Regions from separate parts of the Micromonospora sp. A200 genome, predicted to be linked through region 2. Evidence: riboswitches for the same ligand, from Rfam matches in the RefSeq annotation. Region 2 holds a riboswitch; each other region holds the start of a gene.
The links. Region 2 has a riboswitch for cyclic di-AMP ahead of M2302_RS11960 (hypothetical protein). Riboswitches for the same ligand answer to the same signal wherever they lie in the genome.
Positions count from the first base shown of each region.

Region 1: another riboswitch for cyclic di-AMP. It lies ahead of M2302_RS05000 (transglycosylase family protein); the one in region 2 lies ahead of M2302_RS11960 (hypothetical protein).
Region 3: another riboswitch for cyclic di-AMP. It lies ahead of M2302_RS18760 (hypothetical protein); the one in region 2 lies ahead of M2302_RS11960 (hypothetical protein).

Region 1 is NZ_JARXXY010000003.1:278,344-283,954, forward strand. It holds gene M2302_RS04980 (class I SAM-dependent methyltransferase) at 1-175, shown strand, start outside; gene htpG (molecular chaperone HtpG) at 255-2,141, shown strand; gene M2302_RS04990 (peptidoglycan-binding protein) at 2,194-3,078, opposite strand; gene M2302_RS04995 (hypothetical protein) at 3,080-3,205, opposite strand; cyclic di-AMP (ydaO/yuaA leader) riboswitch at 3,638-3,812, shown strand; gene M2302_RS05000 (transglycosylase family protein) at 3,811-4,485, shown strand; gene nhaA (Na+/H+ antiporter NhaA) at 4,797-5,611, shown strand, end outside.
Region 2 is NZ_JARXXY010000010.1:39,389-44,999, forward strand. It holds gene M2302_RS11950 (AAA family ATPase) at 1-445, shown strand, start outside; gene M2302_RS11955 (cation diffusion facilitator family transporter) at 602-1,516, shown strand; cyclic di-AMP (ydaO/yuaA leader) riboswitch at 1,658-1,789, shown strand; gene M2302_RS11960 (hypothetical protein) at 1,794-2,849, shown strand; gene M2302_RS11965 (hypothetical protein) at 2,967-3,473, shown strand; gene M2302_RS11970 (SRPBCC family protein) at 3,487-3,954, opposite strand; gene M2302_RS11975 (hypothetical protein) at 4,115-4,414, shown strand; gene M2302_RS11980 (STAS domain-containing protein) at 4,363-4,731, opposite strand; gene M2302_RS11985 (hypothetical protein) at 5,069-5,212, shown strand; gene M2302_RS11990 (hypothetical protein) at 5,333-5,611, shown strand, end outside.
Region 3 is NZ_JARXXY010000018.1:50,344-55,954, reverse strand. It holds gene M2302_RS18775 (hypothetical protein) at 1-354, opposite strand, end outside; gene M2302_RS18770 (heavy metal translocating P-type ATPase) at 383-2,416, opposite strand; gene M2302_RS18765 (YibE/F family protein) at 2,735-4,075, shown strand; cyclic di-AMP (ydaO/yuaA leader) riboswitch at 4,242-4,372, shown strand; gene M2302_RS18760 (hypothetical protein) at 4,377-5,396, shown strand; gene M2302_RS18755 (carbonic anhydrase) at 5,461-5,611, opposite strand, start outside.

The DNA of each region.
Region 1 (5,611 bases), on a different contig from region 2:
GGTCTCGCTCACCTTCCACCGGCGTCGGCCCGAGCGGGTGGCGGCCCTGCTGGAGGCCGCCGGGCTGATCGTGCACGCCCGCATGCGACGGGAGCCGCAGGAGCTGGGCGGGTGGCGGGAACCCACTCCACAGGCCTACCTGGTGGCCCACCGTCGCGATGACGACCGGCGGTGACCGGGCGACCACGACGGCTCGTATCCTTCTCCCGCGGATCCTGCCCCATGGACCGAAACAGCCCGATGAGGAGGTTGGTGTGAGCAGCCGGACCGAGACGTTGGAGTTCCAGGCCGAGACGCGTCAACTGCTGCAGTTGATGGTGCACTCGATCTACTCGCACAAGGACGTGTTCCTGCGGGAGCTGGTCTCCAACGCCTCCGACGCGCTGGACAAGCTGCGGCTGGACTCCCTGGTCGACAAGGACCTGGCGGCCGACACCGCCGACCTGCACATCGAGATCGAGACCGACCCGGCGGCCCGTACCCTCACCGTGCGCGACAACGGCATCGGCATGTCCCGCGAGGACGTCGTCTCGCTGATCGGCACCATCGCCCGCTCCGGGACGGCCGAGCTGCTGCGCAAGCTGAAGGAGTCCCGGGAGGCGGCCGCCCAGGACCTGATCGGCCAGTTCGGCGTCGGTTTCTACTCGACGTTCATGGTGGCCGACACGGTCACCCTGCTGACCCGCCGGGCCGGCCAGACCGAGGGCACCCGCTGGGAGTCCACCGGCGAGGGCACCTTCGTCGTAGAGACCGTCGACGACGCCCCGCAGGGAACCTCGGTCACCGTGCACCTGAAGCCGGCCGACAGCGAGGACAACCTCGCCGACTACACCGACCACGGCAAGATCCGCGAGATCGTCAAGCGGTACTCCGACTTCATCGCCTGGCCGATCCGGCTCGTCACCCCGGACGCCGAGCCGGTCACCCTCAACTCGATGAAGGCGCTCTGGGCCCGGCCGCGCGACGAGGTCGCCGAGGAGGAGTACCGCGACTTCTACCGGCACGTCAGCCACGACTGGGCCGACCCGCTGGAAACCATCCACATGCGGGGCGAGGGCGTCTTCGAGTACGAGGCGCTGCTCTTCATCCCCACGCACGCCCCGTTCGACCTGTTCATGGCCGACGGCCGGCGCGGGGTGCAGCTGTACGTCAAGCGGGTGTTCGTGATGGACGACTGCACCGCGCTCATGCCCAACTACCTGCGCTTCGTCAAGGGCGTGGTGGACGCGCACGACCTGTCGCTGAACATCTCCCGGGAGATCCTCCAGCAGGACCGGCAGATCCAGATCGTGCGCCGCCGGCTGGTCCGCAAGGTGCTCGCCACCGTCAAGGAGATGCGCACCGAGCACGCCGACCGGTACCGGACCTTCTGGTCGGAGTTCGGCCGGGTGGTCAAGGAGGGGCTGCTGGAGGACCCGAACAACCAGCAGGCGATCCTCGACATCGTCTCGGTCGCCTCCACCCACGACGCCACCGAGCCCACCACGCTGCGCGGGTACGTCGAGCGGATGAAGGACGGCCAGGAGGAGATCTACTACGCCACCGGCGAGAACCGGGCCATGCTGGAGAACTCGCCGCACATGGAGGCCTTCCGCGCCAAGGGCTACGAGGTGCTGCTGCTCACCGACCCGGTCGACGAGGTGTGGGTGGAGCGGGTAGCGCAGTTCGACGGCCGGCCGCTGCGCTCGATCGCCAAGGGCCAGGTGGACCTGGACACCGAGCGGGAGCGCGAGGAGGCCGAAACGGAACGGGAGCGGCAGACCAAGGAGTACGCCGCCCTGCTCGCCTTCCTCGGCGGGGCGCTGGCCGACAGCGTCAAGGAGGTGCGGCTCTCATCCCGCCTGACCACCTCGCCGGCCTGCATCGTCGGCGACGCCCACGACATCACGCCCACCTTGGAGAAGATGTACCGCGCGATGGGGCAGGAGGTGCCGAAGGTGAAGCGCATCCTCGAACTCAACCCGACCCACCCGCTGGTCACCGGCCTGCGCGTGGCGCACGAGCGCGGCGGCGACTCCGCCGCTCTCACCGAGACCGCCGAGCTGCTGTACGGCATGGCGCTGCTCGCCGAGGGCGGCGACCTGGCCGACCCGGCCCGGTTCGCCCGGGTCCTCGCCGACCGGCTGGCCCGCACCCTCTGACGCGACGACGGCCCCGGCCCGGTGCAGCGCCGGGCCGGGGCCGCCTGCTCAGTCAGGAACCGACCCGCACGCCCATCGCCGCCCAGGTGGCCGGGCCGACCACCCCGTCCACGGTCAGCCCCCGCATGCCCTGGTACCAGCGCACCCCGGCCTCGGTCTTCGCGTCGAAGGCGCCGCTCGCGGGGCCGCACCGCTTCGCGCCGACGAACCGCTGGACGAAGGCCACGTCCCCGCCCTTGCTGCCGCGCCGCAGCGTCCGCGAGCCCGGTCTGCCCCCGGACACCGGTGTCGCCGGTCGCCCGCTGGGCACCGACGGGGCCGGCTTGACGGCCGCGCGCAGGGCAGCCACGGTACGCGGGCCGACCACCCCGTCGGCGTCGAGCTTCCGGGCGGTCTGGAACGACCGTACCCAGGCGGCCACGGCCGGCCCGAACACCCCGTCGGCCGTCAGCCGGGCCCCGAGGCGGTTGGCGACGGCCTGCAACTCCCGGACGTCGCCGCCCCGGCAGCCGGCGCGCAGCACCCGGTCGCCGAGCCGCGCCGTGGTGGCGGTGGCGATGCCCCACGGGTGGCGGCTGTCCTCCAGGCTCCGCTGGTGGCTGACGCTGACGTGCAGGTGCTTGTCGTGCGGGTTCGGCCCGGTGTACCGGGCCGGCCGGAAGCTGCGGGTACGGCTCCAGATCTTCCGGTCGTAGATGACGTACTGGGTGGACGGATGGCTGACGGCCTGCCGGACGACCAGCAGCGGGTCGATCCCGTCGACGTCTACGTCCACCGCGTTGACCGACTGGTCGTCACTGTCCGGATTGTGGTCCGAGCGGCGCGCCTGGTGACTGGCGTCGCCCAACCAGCCGTCGGACTTGCGGTCCCGCTGCGGCCATCGGGTGTCTATCTCCTCGCGCAGCACCCGCAGCGCGGGCGCCAGGTGCACGCCCATCTCACTCCTCCTCTTCCAGCGCGGCGGCCAGGTCGAAGTCGACCTCGTCGCCGGCCAGGCTCTCGGGGTCGTCGTCCTCGTCCAAGGTGGCGACGAGGTAGTCGGTGTCGATGCTGACGGTGTCCATGGAGGTCCTTCCTCTTGCGGATGGTCGGCCGCCGCGAACCGGGGCGGACCGTGCCGGCCAGGGCGCCGGCGCCCGGCATCCGACGCGTCGGCGCCGCGGCCGCGCTCTGCTCCTACCGTGCGAGTCGGCGGCCGGGCTGCCCAGACATGAGTCGCCAATCAGCGGCAACGCTGACCGTCCGGCGGCGCGGGCCGCCGATCGAGGCCGCCTGACCAGCGAAGACGGCGAGGCGACGGCACCTGATCCGCCGCTCGGAGCGAGGCTTTCGGCCCAGTCGTGACAGGTTCCCGACCAGCCCTTGTAGAGCACCGCCGACCAGCCCGCAACTCGAAGCAGGGAGCCGTCGCTCAGCCGGGTGAAGAACTTCACAAGAGGTGGGCAATCGCCCGAAACAGTTCCTAACGTCGTTCGTGTTCGCGATCGCGGACACCACGGCCGGTAACGCCTAATCCATGCCGCCGGCCGGCGGGACCTTTTCAGTGGGCATGGAGCGGGGGACCCACACGTTCCTCGGTGCACGTCACCTCGGGGTGAAGCCGCCCACGGGCGGCCGGGCTCCTCGGCCCGAACCCGACAGCTCACCTCGTCGGCGTGGAGGAATCCACATGGCAACTGAATACACCGCCCGTCACCGACGGGTCAGCTCGCGCCGCATCGCCGTCGGCACGCTCGCCGTCGGTGCGGTCACCGGGGTCGCCGCCGTCCTGGCGCCGGCGTCGCCGGCGAGCGCCGCCAGCGTCAACTGGGACGCGATCGCCCAGTGCGAGTCCGGCGGCAACTGGCACATCAACACCGGCAACGGCTACTACGGCGGCCTGCAGTTCTCGCAGAGCACCTGGTCCGGCTACGGCGGCAAGAAGTACGCCTCCCGCGCCGACCTGGCCAGCCGCGGCGAGCAGATCGCGATCGCCGAGAAGGTGCTCGACGGTCAGGGCATCGGTGCCTGGCCGACCTGCGGCAGGAAGGGTGGCTCCACCAAGAGCTACTCCACCACCTCCGAGAAGGCGGAGAAGTCGCAGAAGTCGCAGCGGCGCTCCGGCTCGTCGAAGGCCACCTCCACCGAGCGGTCCTCGCGGGAGCAGCACAGCACCCGCAGCCAGCGGCGCAGCGCGCCGGCCGGGACCGGCGACGTGTACGTGGTGCGGCCGGGTGACACCCTGTCGCAGATCGCCGACGCCCGGGACCTGGCCGGTGGCTGGCAGGCGCTGTACGAGCGCAACAAGCGCGTGGTCGGCGCCGACCCGGGGCTGATCTTCCCCGGTCAGAAGCTCAGCCTCTGACGCGTCACCGCCTCGCACGAGGGACAGACCGTAGCGACGCCCGGCCGGCCCGTTGCCGGCCGGGCGTCGAGGTCTGCCGTGGCGCACCGTCGGCCCGCTCGGCGCGGTGTCGCTCCGGACGCGCCGGGCGGTGCGCTACGGCCGGTCGGTCGCGCCACCGCCGGGTACCGGGAGCGTCCCGCGCCCGGTCGCGAGCACGGCCGACCGCGGAACCCGACGGGCCCGCCGCGGTGCCGGATAGGGTTGACCCCGGTGTGCCGGGAAGTCTGGTCGGCGATGGATGACGCGACCCCTGCCGACGAGGAGTTTCCGTGACCGACGCCACCCGGCGCCGTACCAGCCTGTTCGCCCGCCGCTCGTGGGGCGAGACCAGGCGCATCTCCGCCATCCTGCGCAAGGAGACCGTGGGCGGAGCGCTCCTGCTGGTCGGGGCCCTGCTGGCGCTGGTCTGGTCGAACTCGCCCTGGGCGGACAGCTACCGGTCGCTGCGGGACTTCCAGGTCGGCCCGGCGTCCCTGCACCTCGACCTCAGCCTGGCCACCTGGGCTGCCGACGGCCTGTTGGCGATCTTCTTCTTCGTCGCCGGCCTGGAGCTCAAGCGCGAGTTCGTCGCCGGCGACCTGCGTGATCCGCGTCGCGCCGCGGTGCCGGTCGCGGCGGCCGTCGGTGGGGTGCTCCTGCCCGCCGCCCTCTACTACGTCATCGCCGCCGGCGCGGGCGAGGGCGCGGCCAAGGGCTGGGCCATCCCGACCGCGACCGACATCGCCTTCGCGCTGGCGGTGCTCGCCGTGGTGGGCCGCCTCCTGCCGTCCGCGCTGCGGACCTTCCTGCTCACCCTGGCCGTCGTCGACGACCTGCTGGCGATCGTCATCATCGCGGTCTTCTACACCAGCGACCTGTCGGTCGCGCCGCTGCTGGGCGCCCTGGTGCCGCTGGCGCTGTTCGGGTTGCTGGTGCAACGCCGCGTCCGGTCCTGGTGGCTGCTGCTGCCGCTGGCCGCGGTGACCTGGACGCTGATGCACGAGTCGGGCGTGCACGCCACCGTGGCGGGGGTCCTGTTGGCGTTCACGGTTCCGGTGATCCGTAGCGAGGCCGCCGGTGGGCCGGACGCGGGACCGGGTCTGGC
Region 2 (5,611 bases):
CTTCGCGCTGACCACGAACTACCGCAACTCGGCGGAGATCTTCGCGGTGGCGGCGGCGGAGATCCGCCGGCTCTACCCCGACCTGGCACTGCCGACGGCGGTCCGCTCCACCGGCGTGGAGCCGGTCGCGCTGACCGTCGCCGCCGACCGGCTGCCGGCGGCGACCGTGCAGGCGGTGGACGCGCTGCTCACCGAGGTGGAGGGCACGGTCGGCGTGATCACGCCGGTGCCGCGCCGCGACGAGGTGGCCGGCTGGCTGGGCGGGCGCGGCGGCTCCCGGCTCCAGGTGGTGACCAGCCTCCAGGCCAAGGGCATGGAGTACGACGGCGTCGTGCTCATCGCCCCGAGCGAGATCCGGGCCGACCCCGGCTCGGGCGTGCGCACCCTCTACGTCGCCCTCTCCCGCGCCACCCAACGCCTCACCACCATCGACCCGACCCCCTGACCCCCGGGGTCAGGCAGGTTCCGAGAAGGAGTGGCTGTACCGGGCGCGGTGGCCACTCGTTCTTTGAAAGTGGGGGATGCGGGCGGGGTTAGTTGCATACATAGCGATGTGAGCATAGATTGGGTTCGGGCCGCCGGGGCGACGGAAGGTGTGGGCGTGGGCGCAGGTCATGACCACCACGGGTCGGTCACGAACGCGGCGCACCGCCACCGGGGGCGACTCTGGGCGGCCTTCGCGCTGCTCGCCACGCTGATGGTGGTCGAGGCCGTCGCCGCGTTCGGCACCGGCTCGCTGGCCCTGCTCTCCGACGCCGGGCACATGTTCACCGACGTGCTCGGCATCGGCATGGCGCTGGCCGCCATCACCGCCACCCGGCACGGCGACCGCGACCCGCAGCGCACCTACGGGCTCTACCGGCTGGAGGTGCTGGCCGCGCTCGCCAACGCCGTCCTGCTCAGCGGGGTGGCGATCTACGTGCTGATCGAGGCGGTCCGCCGGTTCGGCGACCCGCCGGAGGTGCGGACCGGGCCGATGCTGGCCGTGGCGGTGCTCGGCCTACTGGCCAACCTCGTCGCATTCGCGCTGCTGCGCGAGGGGGCGCGGGAGAGCATCAACCTGCGCGGGGCGTACCTGGAGGTGCTCGGCGACCTGCTCGGCTCGCTGGGCGTGATCGGGGCCGCGCTGCTCATCGCCGGCACCGGCTGGTGGTGGGCCGACCCGGCGGTGGCGGTCGCGATCGGCCTGTTCATCCTCCCCCGCACCTGGCGGCTCGGCCGCGCGGCGGTGCGCATCCTGGTCCAGGCCGCTCCGGAGCATCTGCAGGTGACCGCCGTGCACGACCGGCTGACCGCCGTCCCCGGCGTCGCCGAGGTGCACGACCTGCACGTCTGGACGCTCACCTCCGGCATGGAGGTCGCCTCCGCCCACCTCACCATGGTCCCCGGCGCCGAGGTCGGCACGGTGCTGGCCGCCGCCCGCACCGCCCTGCACGAGGACTTCCACATCGAGCACGCCACCCTCCAGATCGAGCCGGGGGCCGCCCCCGGCGCCTGCGGGCAGGTCGAGTGGTGACGAAATCGGGCACCTATTGTCCCATTGTGTCACCTACACCATGGTTCACTCCAGTACCCTGAGTCACGAAACGGGCGGGTGTCACACCCGTACCGGTAGGCTCGGTTCCGGCCTCCGCCAGGCGGCACCCTCCGGTGCCGGCGGTGGCCGCCGCCTAATCGCCTGCCAGGGCGAGCCGGGGAACCATGTTCGTGGGGTGCATCCGCGTCAGCGGTAGGGATCTTCCGTCCCGAACCCGTCAGCTAACCCGGTCGGCGGCTGACGGAAGGACATGTGCATGCACGTACGACGTACCACCGCACGGCTGGCGGCCGCGGTCGTCGCGACGCTCGCCCTCGGGGTGTCGTCCGCGCCGGTCCCGGCGACCGCCGCTCCCCCCGCCACCCGGCTCGCCGCCCCCGGCGACCCCGAGGGCGGCACCCCCGCGCTGCGCGCCCAGCTCGACGCGGCCAGCAAGGGCTGGATCGACGCCAAGGCCGCGCTGGAACGCTCCACCAAGCGGCAGCAGGAGCTCGGCAACCAGCTCAAGACCATCGAGTCGGAGCTGACCGTCCGGCAGGGCAAGGTCGGCGAGATCGCCGGCGTGGCGTACCGGACCGGGCGGCTCGGGCCGGTGTCGGCGCTGCTGAACAGCTCCAGCCCCGAAGGCTTCCTGGACCGGGCGGCGGCGCTGGAGACGGTCGCCTCCAACGAGGACCGGGAGCTGCGCAACCTGATCCAGACCCGCGACGACGCCACCCGCACCCGGGCCGCGCTCGACAAGGAGATCGTCGAGGAGCGCAAGCAGGTCGCGGTGATGGCCAAGCGCAAGCAGCAGGCCGAGCGGGCCCTGGCGGTGGCCGCCGCCGACAAGCCCGCCGCCAGCGCCGGCGGCGGCTCCACCGCGGGTACCTCCACCGCCAACGCCAAGGCGGCGCCGCGCAACCCCGACGGGTCCTGGCCCTCGGAGTCGTGCAGCGTCAACGACCCGACCCCGGCCAACGGCTGCATCACCCCGCGCATGCTCAACGCGCTCAAGCAGAGCCAGGCGGCCGGCTTCACCCGGTACGTCTCCTGCTACCGGCCCAGCGGGTCGGGCGAGCACCCCAAGGGCCGGGCCTGCGACTTCGCGGCGCAGAAGAGCGGCTTCGGCGGGGACGCGACCGGCGGCGACCGGACGTACGGCAACAACCTGGCCGCGTACCACGTCCGCAACGCCGACCGACTCGGGGTGCTGTACGTGATCTGGTACCGGCAGATCTGGCTGCCCAGCAGCGGGTGGAAGTCGTACAGCGGGGCCGGCGGGGACCCGTCCAGCGACCACACCAACCACGTGCACCTGTCGGTCTACTGACCGAGCCGCGACGGGGCCCGTCCGAGGCGGACGGGCCCCGCCGTACGCGCACCGACGTACCCGGGATGTCGCCGACCGGCCCACGACGCAGCGCGACGGCCCGGCGAGCATCGAGGCATGACCCGACTCTCCCCCGACGGCCGCAAGACCCTGCTCACCCTGCACCTGGTGACCGCGCTGGGCTGGCTCGGCGCGGACCTCGTGCTACTCACCCTCGGCATCGCCGGGCTGCGCGGAGCCGACCCGGGCGTGGTCTATCCGGCGGCGGCGCTGGTGGCGACCTGGCTCTTCGCGCCGCTGAGCGTGCTGGTCTGGGTGATCGGCGTGACCAGCGCGCTGCTGACCCCCTGGGGGCTGCTGCGCTGGCGCTGGGTGGTGGTCAAGCTGGTGCTCACCACGGTGATGATCGGCCTGATGCTGTTCGCGCTGACGCCGAACCTGCGCGCCGCCGCCGGACCGGACGCCACCGCACACCAGCGCATCGACGTGGTGGTCGCCCCGGCGGTCTCCACCGGCCTGCTGGTCACCATGACCGTGATCTCCACCTGGAAGCCGTGGGGCCGCAACCGCCGGGCCGTCCCGCCGCCCCGCCGGACGGCGGCGACCCCCGCCGGCCGCCGCTGAGTGGACGGGGGCGTCAGTTCGGGACCGGGCCGCCGTCGGCCTCCCGGTCCAGCACCGCGCCGAGCCGGCTGGCCAGGCCCAGGTGCGCGGCGCGGGCCTGCCGGAACGCGTACCCGAACAGCGGCGCCGGCGCGGAGAGGGTGATCTCCACGTCGATCCGCAGCACGTCGCCCTCCTCCTGGAGCCGGGTGTGGTTGCGCACGGTCGTGCCGGGCTGCTGCCGGGCCACCGTGACGATCTCGTCATCGGTGACCACCAGGACGTCGGCCTGGTAGGTGACCGGGAACCGCAGCGGACCCAGCTCCAGCCGGTCGGTGATGGCGTAGCTGGCCCGCGCGCCCGGACGGGTCCGCAGCCGGCGCACCCGGACGATCAGCGGATGCAGCTCCCCCTGCCGGGCCGGATCGCTCAACAGCGCCACCGCGTCCGCCCGTGAGCAGCGCGCCTGCACCGTGTAGCTGAACGACTCCCGCCGGACCACTCCACCCTCCACCCCTCGTCGGTCGCCCGATCGTCCCGTACGACGGCCAGGCTGGCAATCGCAGGCGGCATGCGAGGCCACCGCCGTCAGCGGCGGCGCCGCGGTCTCCGCCGCCGCCCGGGTACGCGACGCGGAGCGGCACTGGGACTTCGCCGCCCGGGTGGCGCTGGACCTGCTGCCCCGGCTGACCGCCGGGCCGGTGGAGAGCGTGCTCAACGTGAACGCTCCGGACCTGCCGCACGGGCGGCTGCGCGGCGTGCGGCGGGGCACCCTGGCCAGCTTCGGCCAGGTGCAGATGACGGTGGCCGACCGCCGGTTTGATCCACTCCGTTCCGGCGACGTGGCGGGGTCGGCGGGCGCGGGTCACCGCCACATCGGCGACCTGGAGTGGATCACCAGCGGCCGGCGTCAGGCGCCGGGGAGGACCTCGGGGGCCGGGGCCGCAGCGCCGGCGAAGTAGGGCTCCGGCGCGCCGAAGAGGCCGAGCAGGCCGGTGACCCAGAGCTGCCGGTGGACGAACCGGCTGGGCTCGGTGACCACCAGCTTGACGCCGCTGACCTCGGCCGTCTGGAACCCGGCGACCATCGCGCTGATGCCGACCGAGTCGATGAAGGTGACGAGTCGCATGTTCAGCTCGATCCGGGACGGACGGCCCTTCGCGAGCACCTCGGCGATCGCCTCACGCACCTCGTACGCGGTGTCGACGTCGATCTCCCCTCGCGGAGCGATCTCCATGACACCACCCGGCAGAACCGACTTCACGATCGACAGGCTCACGCGAGCACCTCCACTCGCCCGTCCACGGGCGCCTCATCAGTACGCGGGCCGCGACCGAGAGTATTCCTCCGACGGCCTCGGTCGCCACCCCCCGGGATGAGCAATTCGCGGATCCGGACGGACCGGACCCTTCTTTCCCGAGTTGTTCCTGGTCCCGTTCATTCCAACGAGCGACCGGGTTCGGCCGCTCCAACCGATCCAGGGTAGCGACCCCGGTCCAGTCATTTCCGTACCCGGCCGCCCGGCGAGCCCCGGTGCCGCGCGCCGATCCCCCGGTGTTGCCCCACCCGCCTAGGGTCGGCGGGCGAGGGTTCCACCACGACGGAAGGAACGATCGATGCTCAAGAGACTGCTCGGCCTGGCCGGTGTCGGCGCGCTGCTCGCTCTCGTACTGGCCTGCGGCTTCGGCGGCGGCGGGGACGACGACGATGACGACGACGACGATTTCGCCCGCGGCGTCGCGGTGGTCATGGTCCGCTGAGGTTCCGACCCGGGTTTGCGGCGCGTCCCGGATGGGCACTGGCGGGACAGGCGACCGTGACGCGCCGCAGACGTCGACGTCCGAAGTGGCCGCAGACTTCGGCACCCCGAGGAGGTACCCATGTTCGGCAGCAACCTGCTGGAGCGCCGCAGCAAGCCGGAGCGGATCACCGACCAGGCCTGGCAGCAGCTGGTCTCGGCGGTCGGTTCCGCCGGTGACAGCGTGCGGGACACGGCGCGGTCGGTCCGCGGCGGCACCCACCTTTCCGACGCCGGTGACCTGGTGGGCTCGGCGGCGGACGAGGCCCGGCGTCGGGCCACGCTCGCCTTCGACGCGCTCGCCGGGCGCCGTCCGGCCCTGCCGTGGGCGCTGCTGATCAGCGCGGCGCTGGTCGGGGCC
Region 3 (5,611 bases), on a different contig from region 2:
CACCGTGACGGCGCCGAGCACCGCCAGGCAGACACTCCAGCCACTCGGGGCACCCCCCGGCTTGTCGGCGGGAAGCGCCACCGCGCCGTCCTGGCCGGCGAACGACACCGGCCCGGCGAGATGGGCGGCCGGGACCGCTTCAGGCGTGGCGCCGTGGACGACCGGGACCACCTCGGGCCCGGCGGCCTGAGCGACCGGCGCCCGCTGCGACACGGCGGCGTGGCCGTCCGGGTGGGACGCGACGGAGTGCGTGCCGTGGCCGATGGTGTGCATGGCGGCCAGCCCGAGCAGGGTGCAGGCGAGCAGGAGCAGCCGGGCCCACCACCCGGCCGGCCGCGCCGTCGCCGTTCGCACCCGACCACGCTAGCCCGAACCGGCGGGATCAGAGGCGTACCCGGCGCAACAGCTGGGCGTTGAGCGCGACCACGATCGTCGAGGCGGACATCAGCGCCGCGGCGAGCGCCGGACTCAGCGCCACCCCCGCGAAGGCCAGCACGCCGGCCGCCAGCGGCAGCGCCACCACGTTGTAGCCGGCCGCCCAGGCGAGGTTCTGCCGCATCTTCCGGTACGCCGCCCGGCTCAGCCGGACCACCCCGGCGACCCCGCGCGGGTCGGAGGAGGCGAGCACCACCCCGGCCGACTCGATCGCCACGTCGGTGCCCGCCCCGATCGCGATCCCCACGTCGGCCCGGGCCAGCGCCGGCGCGTCGTTGACCCCGTCGCCGACCATCGCCACCCGCAGCCCCCGGCGTTGCAGCGCGGTCACCTTCCGGTCCTTGTCGGCGGGGAGCACCTCGGCGAAGACCTCGTCGACGCCGGGCCGGAAACCGAGGTCCGCGGCGACCGCCTCGGCCACCGTCCGGGCGTCCCCGGTGATCATCGCGATGCTGCGAACCCCCTCGGCACGCAGTTCCGCGATCGCCTCCCGGGCCTCGGGGCGTACCTGGTCGGCGAGCGCGAGCAGGCCGAGGACGGTGTCCGGCAGGCGGACCAGGTGCAGCACCGCCGCGCCGCGCTCCGCCCAGCGCCGGGCCGCCGGCTCCAGCGCACCGGGCAGCTCCAGCCCCTGCTCGCGCAGGAGCGCGGGGCCGCCGACCGCGTACGGCGTACCGTCGATGTCGGCCCGGACGCCGCGCCCCGGCAGCGAGCGGAAGCCGGCGGCCGGGGCCGGGCCGCCGTGCTCGGCGGCGGCCGCGACGATCGCCCGGGCCAGCGGGTGTTCGCTGTCCGCCTCGACCCCGGCCGCGAGCCGCAGCACCTCGTCCTCGCCGGTCCCCGGCGCGGCGGCCACCCCGACCACGGCGTGCTCGCCCCTGGTGAGGGTGCCGGTCTTGTCGAAGAGCACCACGTCGACGGTGCGCATCCGTTCCAGTGCGAGCCGGTCGCGGACCAGCACGCCGGAGCGGGCGGCCAACGCGGTGGAGAGCGCGATCACCAGCGGGATGGCCAGGCCGAGCGCGTGCGGGCAGGCGATCACCAGCACCGTGACGGTCCGGACCACCGCCTGGTCCCGCTCGCCCAGCGCGGTCCACCCCACGACGGTCAGCACGGCGGTACCCGTGGCGACGTAGAAGAGCCAGGCGGCGAAGCGGTCCGCCAGCGCCTGCGCCCGCCCGCCGGACTGCTGCGCCTGCGCCACGAGGCGCTGGATGCCGGCGAGGGTGGTCTGGTCGCCGATGGCCTCCACCCGGACCCGGATCGCCGAGTCGGTGGCGACGGTGCCGGCCACCACCCGGTCCCCGACCGCCCGGGAGACCGGGCGGGACTCGCCGGTGACCATCGACTCGTCCAGCTCGGCGGCCCCGTCGACGATCCGCCCGTCGGCCGGCACCCGGCCACCGGGGCGGACCAGCACCACGTCGGCCACCCGCAGGTCGCTCACCGGCACCCGTTCGGTGCCGCCCTGCGGCCCGACCCGCTCGGCGTCGTCGGGGAGCAGCGCGGCCAGCGCCGCGAGGGCGCCCCGCGCCTGCCCGACGGCCTTCATCTCCTGCCAGTGCCCGAGCAGCATGATGGTGACCAGGGCGGCCAGCTCCCACCAGAAGTCCAGCTCGAAGGCGCCGAGGCTGGTGGCGAGCGAGGCGGCGTACGCGACGCTGATCGCCATCCCGATCAGCAGCATCATGCCCGGGGCCCGGTCGCGCACCTCGCGCACCGCGCCGAGGAGGAACGGCCAGCCGCCCCACCAGAAGACCACCGAGCCGAGCACCGGCCCGACCAGGGACCGGCCGGGCAACTCCAGCGAGTAACCGAACCACTCCATCACCATGTGGCTGGTGGCGACCACGGGCAGGGTCAGCGCCAGGCAGAGCCAGAAGCGGCGGCGGAACATCTCCGGGTCGTGGCCGGCGTGCCGGTCGTGCCCCCGGTGTCGGTCCGACCCCGGGGGCCGGGCCGGGCCGGCGTGCTGGTCCATGCCCCCACGATGCCCGGTGGGCGCGCTGCCGATGTCGCGAACCGGGCGGACCCGCACCGAACCTGGCTACGATTCACCGGCCATGACTCGCCATCCGCCGCAGCTGCCGCCGGCCCGCGTACCGCGCCGGGCTCGGCCGCCGTGGGCGACCGCCCGGGCGGGTCGCCACGCCGGGCGACCGAGCCGTCCGGTCACGCTGGGTGACCCCGCCGGCACCCAGGGCCCACCCCCGGGTACGCGGCCCGCCACGCGCGTCCCGCCGGTGAACCGAACGGCCGGCTGACACGTACCCCGCCCTGGATCGTTGGGAGACTCGCAATGGGCGCCGACCACACCCGTCCCGCTCCGTCCGCCCCACCGGGGGTGCGGCGGATCCTCGTCGCGACGGTGGTCCCGCTGTTCGTCGTCACGGTGATCGCCGCCCTGGTGCTGTGGCCGCGCGACTCGCGGCAGGCCGACGGCAGCGCCGAGCCGGCACGCCACCACGGCACGGTGACCCGGGTGGTGACCGAACCCTGCCCGCCGACCCCGGAGGCGCCGCCCGGCGCGGCCGAGGGACCGTGCGGGACCGTGACGGTCCGGGTCGAGCAGGGCCCGGACAGCGGCCAGCAGGTGGAGACTCCGGTGCCCGCCGGCCCGGGCGCGCCCACCGTCGCGGTCGGCGACGAGGTGGTGCTGGTCCAGCTCACCGACCCGGCCGACCCCACCGCCACCAGCTACCAGATCGCCGAACACCAGCGGGGCAAGCCCCTGGTGTGGCTGGTGGCGCTCTTCGCGGCGGCGATCGTGGCGTTCGGCCGGCTGCGCGGGCTGGCCGCATTGGCCGGGCTGGGCGCCAGCTTCGCCATCCTGCTGACCTTCGTCGTACCCGGCATCGCGGCGGGCGGCTCGCCGCTGCTGATCGCGATCACCGGCTCGGCGCTGATCATGTTCGTGGTGCTGTACCTGACCCACGGCATCACCGCGCAGACCTCGGTGGCGGTCCTCGGCACCCTCGGCAGCCTGGTGCTGACCGGACTGCTCGGCAGCCTGGCCACCGCCGCCACCCACCTGACCGGGTTCGGCAGCGAGGAGGCCACCACGCTGTCGCTGTACCAGGGTGACGTCGACCTGCACGGGCTGCTGCTGGCCGGCATCATCATCGGCTCGCTCGGCGTGCTCGACGACGTCACCGTCACCCAGGCCGCCACCGTCACCGAACTGGCGCACGCCAACCCCGGACTGTCCCGGACGCAGCTCTACCGGGCCGCCACCCGGGTCGGCCGGGCGCACATCGCCTCCACGGTGAACACCATCGTGCTCGCGTACGCGGGCGCCTCGCTGCCGCTGCTGCTCCTGCTCACCGCCGACAGCCGTCCGGTGAGCCAGATCCTCACCAGCGAGTTCCTGGCCCAGGAGATCGTCCGCAGCGCGGTGGCGACGCTCGGCCTGATCGCCGCCGTCCCACTGACCACCGCGCTGGCCGCGCTGGTCGCCACCGCCGGTCGTGGCCCGGCCGACGATCCGGCCCGGGACACCGGGCCGGCACCCACTCCCCGCCCCTCCGCCGACCGGGACGCGGCGCTCGAGGCGCTGAGCGCGTCGCGTCCCGGCGGACCGTCCACCCCGGCCCCCGCACGGTGGCCCGACCCGGAAAGGAGCACGGACACCGCATGGTGAGACTCCGCTGCGTGACCGACGCGGACGCGGAACCTGACGAACGCGTCACTCGTCACGCTTCGCTACGACGAAATAACGCTTTTAGTCGGGTTCTGGACGTAGATCCCCGGTACGACTCTCGGGTAACCTCGCTGCCGGTCACCGCCGAAGGCGCGCAGCGGCGCCTGCGGTGCCGCCGCCCAATCGCCGCGAGGCGAGCCGGGGAACCAGGTACATGGGGTGAATCCGCGCGAGCGGTAGGGGCCACTTCCGTCCCGAACCCGTCAGCTAACCCGGTCGGCGGTCGACGGAAGGGAACACTGTGACGGCACCCCTGCGCCGCTGGTTGACTCCGGTGGTGGCCGTGTTCGCCGCGCTGGCCATCCTCGGCGGGCCGACAGCCGCGATCGCCGCGCCCTCGACCCCCACCCCCTCCGGGCACGAGGAGGACGGCGAGCCCAAGCTGCTCACCGACGTCATCGAGCTGCGCAACCGCGAGTACTCGAAGGCGAAGAGGCAGCTGGAGAAGTCCAAGAAGCGCCAGCAGCAGCTCGCGCTGGAGGTGCAACGCGCGCAGGACGAGCTGGCGGCGTTGCAGCCGACGGTCTCGCAGATCGCGGCGCAGTCGTACCGGACCGGCCGGATCGGCGCGGTGGCGATGCTGCTGGAGAGCGACGCGCCCGACTCGTTCGTCCGGCGCGCCGCCGCCCTGGACGAGCTGAACATGGTCAACGCGCAGAAGCTGGCCAAGGTGACCGCCGCCAAGAACCGCGCGGAGCAGGCCAAGCTGGCGCTGGACGCCGAGGTGCGTGAGCAGCAGAAGCTCACCAACGACATGGCCCGGGAGAGCCGGGAGGCGGAGAAGGCCCTCCAGCTGGTCGGCGGCCGGGGCTTCACCGGCGGCCTGGTCGACGCGACCTCGCCGGTCGCCCGGATCGGCCCCGGCCGGACGGCCGACGGCGGCTGGCGTTCCGAGTCGCGCACCGAGAACGACCCGACCACCTCCGGCACCATCACGCCACGCACCCTGCACGCGTACAAGGAGGTCCGGCGGGTCGGCTTCAACCGGTTCGCGGGCTGCTACCGGCCCGGTGGGCCGTGGGACCACCCGAAGGGCAAGGCCTGCGACTGGTCGTTGCAGCGGAGCGGCTTCGCGCCCTGGCACAACAACGACACCCGGATGTACGGCAACAACCTCGCCGCGTTCCTGATCCGCAACGCCGACCGGCTCGGCATCTACTACGTGATCTGGAACCGGCAGATCTGGTTCCCGGCGACCGGGTGGAAGTCGTACAGCGGACCGTCGAACCACACCGACCACGTGCACATGTCGATGCTGTAGCCCGCGACGCGTACCGAACGAGGGCCGTCCCCGGTGGGGGCGGCCCTCGTCGCGTGCGGGGGTTTCAGCCGGCGACGGCGGTCGCCCGATCGCCGGTCTGGGCCGGCACGACGCTCGGCACCGCAGCCACCGTCCGCACCTCACCGGCGGCCAGCCGGTACGACATGCCGACCACCGCGCACCGCCCCTCGGCGACCGCGGCGGCCAGTACGGCG